Sandaracinus amylolyticus: one gene and its partner. The protein of the gene in region 2 interacts with the protein of the main gene of each other region in a pairwise test. Links are inferred from orthologs where the notes say so. Each region holds a gene or a part of one and is shown on either strand. Other genes may lie near its edges. The genes, in order: ndk and ung.

Evidence for each region.
Region 1: the proteins of ung (region 2) and ndk interact in binary tests that used the Escherichia coli proteins (3 or more experiments, as listed by UniProt). The link is inferred for Sandaracinus amylolyticus from one-to-one orthologs.

What each region holds. Positions count from the first base shown.
Region 1 is NZ_CP011125.1:4,235,711-4,238,892, reverse strand. What follows is about bases 267-3,135. They hold ndk (nucleoside-diphosphate kinase), read right to left. Parts: upstream 1,975-3,135; coding sequence 1,558-1,974; downstream 267-1,557. Other genes in these bases: sucC (ADP-forming succinate--CoA ligase subunit beta), read right to left, coding at 3,004-3,135; sucD (succinate--CoA ligase subunit alpha), read right to left, coding at 2,113-3,000; DB32_RS18015 (hypothetical protein), read right to left, coding at 267-1,499. Outside these bases: more of DB32_RS18015, read right to left, coding at 1-266; more of sucC, read right to left, coding at 3,136-3,182. UniProt on the Escherichia coli protein: Major role in the synthesis of nucleoside triphosphates other than ATP. The ATP gamma phosphate is transferred to the NDP beta phosphate via a ping-pong mechanism, using a phosphorylated active-site intermediate.
Region 2 is NZ_CP011125.1:10,024,516-10,027,546, forward strand. What follows is about bases 96-2,813. They hold ung (uracil-DNA glycosylase), read right to left. Parts: upstream 1,926-2,813; coding sequence 1,266-1,925; downstream 96-1,265. Other genes in these bases: DB32_RS42495 (hypothetical protein), read left to right, coding at 96-1,274; DB32_RS42505 (DinB family protein), read left to right, coding at 2,045-2,533; DB32_RS42510 (deoxyhypusine synthase family protein), read left to right, coding at 2,615-2,813. Outside these bases: more of DB32_RS42495, read left to right, coding at 1-95; more of DB32_RS42510, read left to right, coding at 2,814-3,031. UniProt on the Escherichia coli protein: Excises uracil residues from the DNA which can arise as a result of misincorporation of dUMP residues by DNA polymerase or due to deamination of cytosine.

The DNA of each region.
Region 1 (3,182 bases), 5.8 Mb from region 2 along the record:
ACGAACACCGAGAACGGCCCGGGATCACCGCCGAGCTCGGCGAGCCAGGCGAGCGTCGCGGGGAGCGCCGCGATCGGCGCGCCGGCACCGCTCGGCATCGCGCGCAGCGGCATCGCGCGACGGGTCACCGCGCGTGCGTGCGTCCACGCGCTCTCGGCGAGCTCGTGGGTCGCGCCGGCGGCACGCAGCGCCGCGAGATCACGCGCCGCAGCGCGCGCCGTCGTGTCGTCGGGCGCGAGGCCGTCTTCGCGCATCGCGCTCGCGGCATCGTCGAGCGCGCTCGCCTCGTCGGGCGTGGCGAGCGCTCGCACGAGCGATGCGATGCGCGCCTCGCGTCTGAGGCCGCGCCACGTCTCGCGCGGAGCGGTGCCGGTCGCGAGCGCGGCGTCGATCGTCTGCGCGGCGCCCGCGGGATCGTCGAGCTCGTCGAGCTGCACACGCACCAAGCGCCGCGCGAGATCGAGGGCGTCCGCCGGACGCGTCGCGAGGTGACGCGTGGTCGCGGCAGAGAGCAACGTCGCGAGCTCGTCCGCTGCACGTCGTCGTCCCTCGCCGTGCAACCGCGCGAGGCGCTCTTCGCGCAGCTGCACCTGCTGCCGCACGAGCGGCAGGCTCTCCACGTCGACGTCGTCGAGCGCGCGCGTGCGACGCGCTTCGTCGCGGCGGCGGTACGCGGCGCGCTCGATGCGCTCGTCCTCGAGCAAGAGCTCGAGCTCGGCCCACGAGATCGCGCGGAGCGTGACGACCGTCGCGCCGCGACGATCGACGTCGATGCCGCCTTCGATCCCCGGCACGAGCCGCAGCGACTCGAGCGCGCGCATCGCGGCGCGCTCGCTCTCGAGCGCGTCCTCCACGCGCTGTCGCAGTCCGTCGTCGGTCGGCTCGAGGATGCGTCGCTGCACGCAGCCTTCGGCGCGCGCCTCCTCGCAGTCCTGTCGCGACACGTCGAGCTCGACCGCCGAGGGCCACGCGATCGCGAGATCGACACACGGCGAGCCACCCGCGCGAGCTTCGCTCGGCGCGCCGCGCTCGATCCGCAGGGTGCGCCCGTCGAGCATCGACGCGCGCGGCAGATCGCACTGGTCCGCGCGACACGGCTCGCCCTCCCAGCGCACGCGCACCGGCAGCGCGGCCTCGAGCTCCTCGCGCCGCTCGCCCTGGCCGCCCGCGAGGCTCAGCAGCGTCACGCTCTGCGCGCGACCACGCTCGTCGAGGCGGCGCGACGACGCGTACGCGACGATGCGCAGATCACGAGACCACGCGAGCACGTCGCCCTGCGACGCGTGCAGGATCAGCGGGCGACGACGATCCGCGACGAGCGAAGGTCGCGCGACCGAGCAGCGATCCGCGCTCGAGGGCAGCAGCATCGCGAGGCGCGTGGCCTCGTCCAGCGTTGCAGTCTCCTCGCGCGCGGTGGTCTCGCCGTCGTCCTGCGCTCCACCGCAGCTCGCGACGAGCGCGAGCGCGGCTCCGAGCACGGCACGGACGACGCGGACCACGAACGAACAGAGTAGGACGCGGAGGGAGCCGTCGCGAGCCCCTCCGCGTCCTCGTCACTCACACGTCGTAGCCGGGGAAGAACCAGCCGATCTCGAACTTCGCCGTGTCCGGGCCGTCCGAGCCGTGCGTCGCGTTCTCGCCGACGTTCGCGCCGTAGAGCTTGCGCACCGTGCCCTCCGCGGCCTTCGCCGGGTCGGTCGCGCCCATCAGCTCGCGCCACTTCGCGATCGCGTTCTCGCCCTCGAGCACCATCACGACGCACGGCCCGCGCGTCATGAACTCGACGAGCTCGCCGAAGAACGGACGCGCCTTGTGCACGTGATAGAAGCCCTCCGCGATCGGACGGCTCATGTGCATCATGCGCAGCGCGCGGATCTTGAGCCCGTTCTTCTCGATGAGCGCGAGGATCGCGCCGATGTGATTCTTCTCGACCGCGTCGGGCTTCACGATCGCGAACGTCTTCTCGGTGGCCATGGTGAGCTCGTTCTCCTTGATTTTCGGCGCCGCCTATAGCGCAAAAGCAACACTGCGGCTCGTGCAAAAGCAACGAAGCGTCCCGTCGTAAATCGACGGGACGCTTCGTGTGTGTGAGCAGCTGAATCGGGAATCAGCTCACAGGAGCGACTTCAGCGTCGCGCCCATGTCGCTCGGAGTCGGCGCGATCTTCACGCCGGCCTCGATGAGCGCCTTCTGCTTCTCCGCCGCCGTGCCCTTGCCGCCGCTGATCACGGCGCCCGCGTGGCCCATGCGCTTGCCCGGCGGCGCGGTCACGCCCGCGATGAACCCGGCGACCGGCTTCTTGAAGTGCTTCTTGATGTACTCGGCCGCGCGCTCTTCCGCGCTGCCGCCGATCTCGCCGATCAGGATCACGCCGTGCGTGTCGGGATCCGCGTTGAACATCTCGAGCACGTCGACGAAGTCGGTGCCGTTCACCGGGTCGCCGCCGATGCCCACCGCCGTGCTCTGACCGAGCCCGAGCGACGTGAGCTGGTGCACCGCCTCGTACGTCAGCGTGCCCGACTTCGAGACGACGCCGATGTGGCCGGGGCGGTGGATGTGGCCCGGCATGATGCCGATCTTGCACGCGCCCGGCGTGATGATTCCCGGGCAATTCGGGCCGATCAGGCGCGTCTTCGTCTGCGAGTCGAGGACGCGGCGCACCTTCAGCATGTCGGTGACCGGGATGCCCTCGGTGATGCAGACGACGAGGTCGACGCCCGCGTCGATCGCCTCGAGGATCGAGTCCGCCGCGAACGGCGGCGGCACGAAGATCAGCGAGCAGTTGGCGCCGGTCTTCTCGACCGCGTCGACCATCGTGTCGAAGACGGGCGCCTTCTTGCCGCTGGTCTTGCCCTCGAACGTCGTGCCGCCCTTCCCGGGCGTCACGCCGCCGACGATCTTCGTCCCGTAGGCCATGCACATGTCGGCGTGGAATCCACCCGCCGAGCCCGTGATGCCCTGAACGACGACGCGCGTGTTCTCTCCGACGAGAATCGCCATGAATCAGCCCTTCCCTGCGAGCGCGACGATCTTCTGCGCGCCGTCCTTCATGTCGTTCGCAGGCGTGATCGCGAGGCCCGACTCCTCGAGCATCTTGCGACCGAGCTCCACGTTCGTGCCCTCGAGGCGCACGACGAGCGGCACCTTCAGACCGACCGCCTTCGTCGCGGCGATGACGCCCG
Region 2 (3,031 bases):
TCTGCTTGCGTGATCGCGCGACCGGTCTGGTGCGCGCGGTGCGGCGCATCGCGCTCTCGGGCGACTGGTACGACACGTCCGCGGTCGCGCGCGACGGCGAGGTGCTCTTCGCGGTGACCGATCAGGGCGGCGCCGCGACGCGCTTCGCGGGGCGCGTGTGGCGCTGGGACCTGACGCGCGACGCGTACCTCGGGCTCGCGCAGACCGACACCGCGCGCGTCGTCGACACCGCGTTCGGCGTGCTCTATCGGACCCAGGCGGGATGGCGCCGCGTGGACGACGCGAGCGCGACGCGCGTGGACGCGCCCGAGGACCTGCTCGACTACGGCGTCGCGACGTTCACCCACGAGGGCACGACCTACGTCGTGATGGGCCTGCAGCGCGTCGAGGTGGACACCCTCGCGCTCGCGGGACGCAGCGTGCAGCTGCGCGATCACGCGTCGCTCCCTGGCACGCTGCTCTACGCGGATCGCGGCGTCGTCGTGAGCGCCGTGCAGGCGCGCGGCGGCGTGATCCAGGTGCACGTGCTGCGGCTGCCCGCGACCGAGCCGACGATCGTCGCGTACCCGCAGGGCATGCGGCGTCCCGCGCGCGCGAGCCTCGAGGGGGCAGGGACGCTGCTGCTGAGCGGACCGCGCGGTGAGCGCGCGAGCCTGGACCTCGCGCAGGGAACGATCACGCGCGTCGACGCGAGCGCGCCCGCGACCCCGCCCGAGCTGCTGCGCGCGAGCTCGCTCTACACCGCGACGCCGACCGAGCGCGGCGTGTACCTGAGCGCGTCGAGCGGCGGCTATCTGCTCGATGCGAGCGGCGTGACCACGCCTCGAAGCGCACCGCGCGCGGCGCGCTCGCGCTGTCGCTGCGTCGAGGCCGACCTGGTGTGCCCCGGCGCAGAGAGCGCGCCGATCGCGGGCGCGTGCGCCGAGGTCGCGGAGCTCGATCGCATCCGTGCCGACTACGCCGACAGCGCCGATCGATCGACCCAGACGACCGGTGACGGCGCGTTCCGCATCGATCGCCTCGAGGCGGATCTGGTGAGGATCACGAGGCTGCGCGATGGCGCGCGGCTCTGGGCGCGCATCGTCGACGGCGCGCTCTTCGCGCAGCTCGACGACGGCTCGTACTTCTTGTCGAACCGCGATCTCGCGGCGCGCTTCGCGCTGCGCGAGGGACCGCTCACGACCGGCGCAGTGACGCCGCTCGGGCCGCGCGCGACGCAGCTCTTCCGCGAGACGTTGATCGCGGAGTTCTTCGCCCCTGCAGCCTCACAGTGACCAATCGAACGGCGCTTCGCCGAGGTCGCGCAGCGCCGCGTCGATCTTCGAGAACGGCTTCGATCCCTTGAAGTGCTTGATCGACAGCGGCGAAGGGTGCGCGCCCGACACCACCCGATGCCGCGTCGCGTCGATCCGCTTCTCCTTCTTCTTCGCCGCGGTGCCCCACAGCACGAACACCATCGGTCGCTCGCGCGCCGAGAGCGCCGAGAGGATCGCGTCGGTGAACGTCTCCCAGCCGCGCTTCTGATGCGAGTTGGGCTCGCGCGCGCGCACCGTGAGCACGGTGTTGAGCAAGAGCATCCCGCGCTCCGCCCACTTGGTGAGCGAGCCCGTCGTCGCGATCGGCACGCCGAGATCGCTCTCGAGCTCGCGGTACATGTTGGCGAGCGACGCGGGCGGCTTCACGCCCTCGCGCACCGAGAAACACAGACCGTGCGCGTGCCCCGGCGTCGGATACGGGTCTTGTCCGAGCAGCACGACGCGCACGTCGTCGAACGCGGTGTGCTCGAGCGCAGCGAAAACCTCGTCGTCGGCGGGGAACACCTCGTGGAGCGCGCGCTCGGCCGCGACGAATTCCGAGAGCTCGCGCCAGTACGGCTTCTCGAGCTCACCGCGCAGGATGGGCATCCAGCCGTCGGGGATCTTCACGCGACGAGCCTGGCTCGCGTGCTCTCCTCGAGCACGTTTCCGTCGGTCGTCGCGGCCGAGCCCGGCGTGAACCGAGGTACGCTGCGCGCGAACACATGACGCCCGACCTCGCCCGCGTGATGGCTCGCTACAACCGCTGGATGAACGACAAGCTCTACGCCGTCGCGGAGACGCTCACGGACGAGGAGCGCAAGGCCGATCGCGGCGCGTTCTTCCGGTCCGTGCACGGAACGCTCAACCATCTCCTCCTCGCCGATCGCGTGTGGATGGGGCGCTTCACCGGCGCGCAGCTGCAGGCGGGCGAGATGGGACCCGGGGGGATCCGATCGCTCGATCAGGAGCTCTATGCGAGCTTCGACGAGCTCCGTCGCGAGCGGGCGAAGACCGATGACGAGATCGTCGCCTTCATCGCCACGCTGACCGACGAGACGCTCGCCGGACCGCTGCGGTACTCGCGCCGCGGCGCCGCGAACGAGCTTCCGCTCTGGCACGCGGTCGCCCACATGTTCAATCACCAGACGCATCACCGCGGTCAGGTGACGACCCTGCTCATGCAGGCGGGTCACGATCCGGGCGTGACGGATCTCGTGGCGATGCTCCGGGCGTGATCCGCCCGCACGCCGAAGCGCTCGCGTCTGCGTCGTGGAGCGCTATCTTCGGCCCCCCTGTTTTTTCGAGGAGACCAGACGATGAGCACCGTGCGCGCGTTCATGGACCGCCACTTCCTGCACTTCAACAGCCGCGAGGTCGTGGACGCCGCGAAGGCGTACGAGGCGCACATCCAGAGCGGCGGCAAGATGATGGTCACCCTCGCGGGCGCGATGAGCACCGCGCGCATCGGGCGCATCCTCGGTCGCCTCATCCGCAAGGGCTACGTGCACGCGATCTCGTGCACGGGCGCGAACCTCGAGGAGGACGTGTTCAACCTCCTCGCCGCGAACGACTACAAGATCATCCAGGACTGGCGAGCGCTGCGCGCCGAGGACGAGAAGGCGCTCTACGACCAGGGCTACAACCGCGTCACCGACACCTGCATCCCCGAGACGATCATGCGCCACCTCGAGGAGCGCCTGATCGACGTGTGGAGCAAGGCCGCGAAGAGCGGT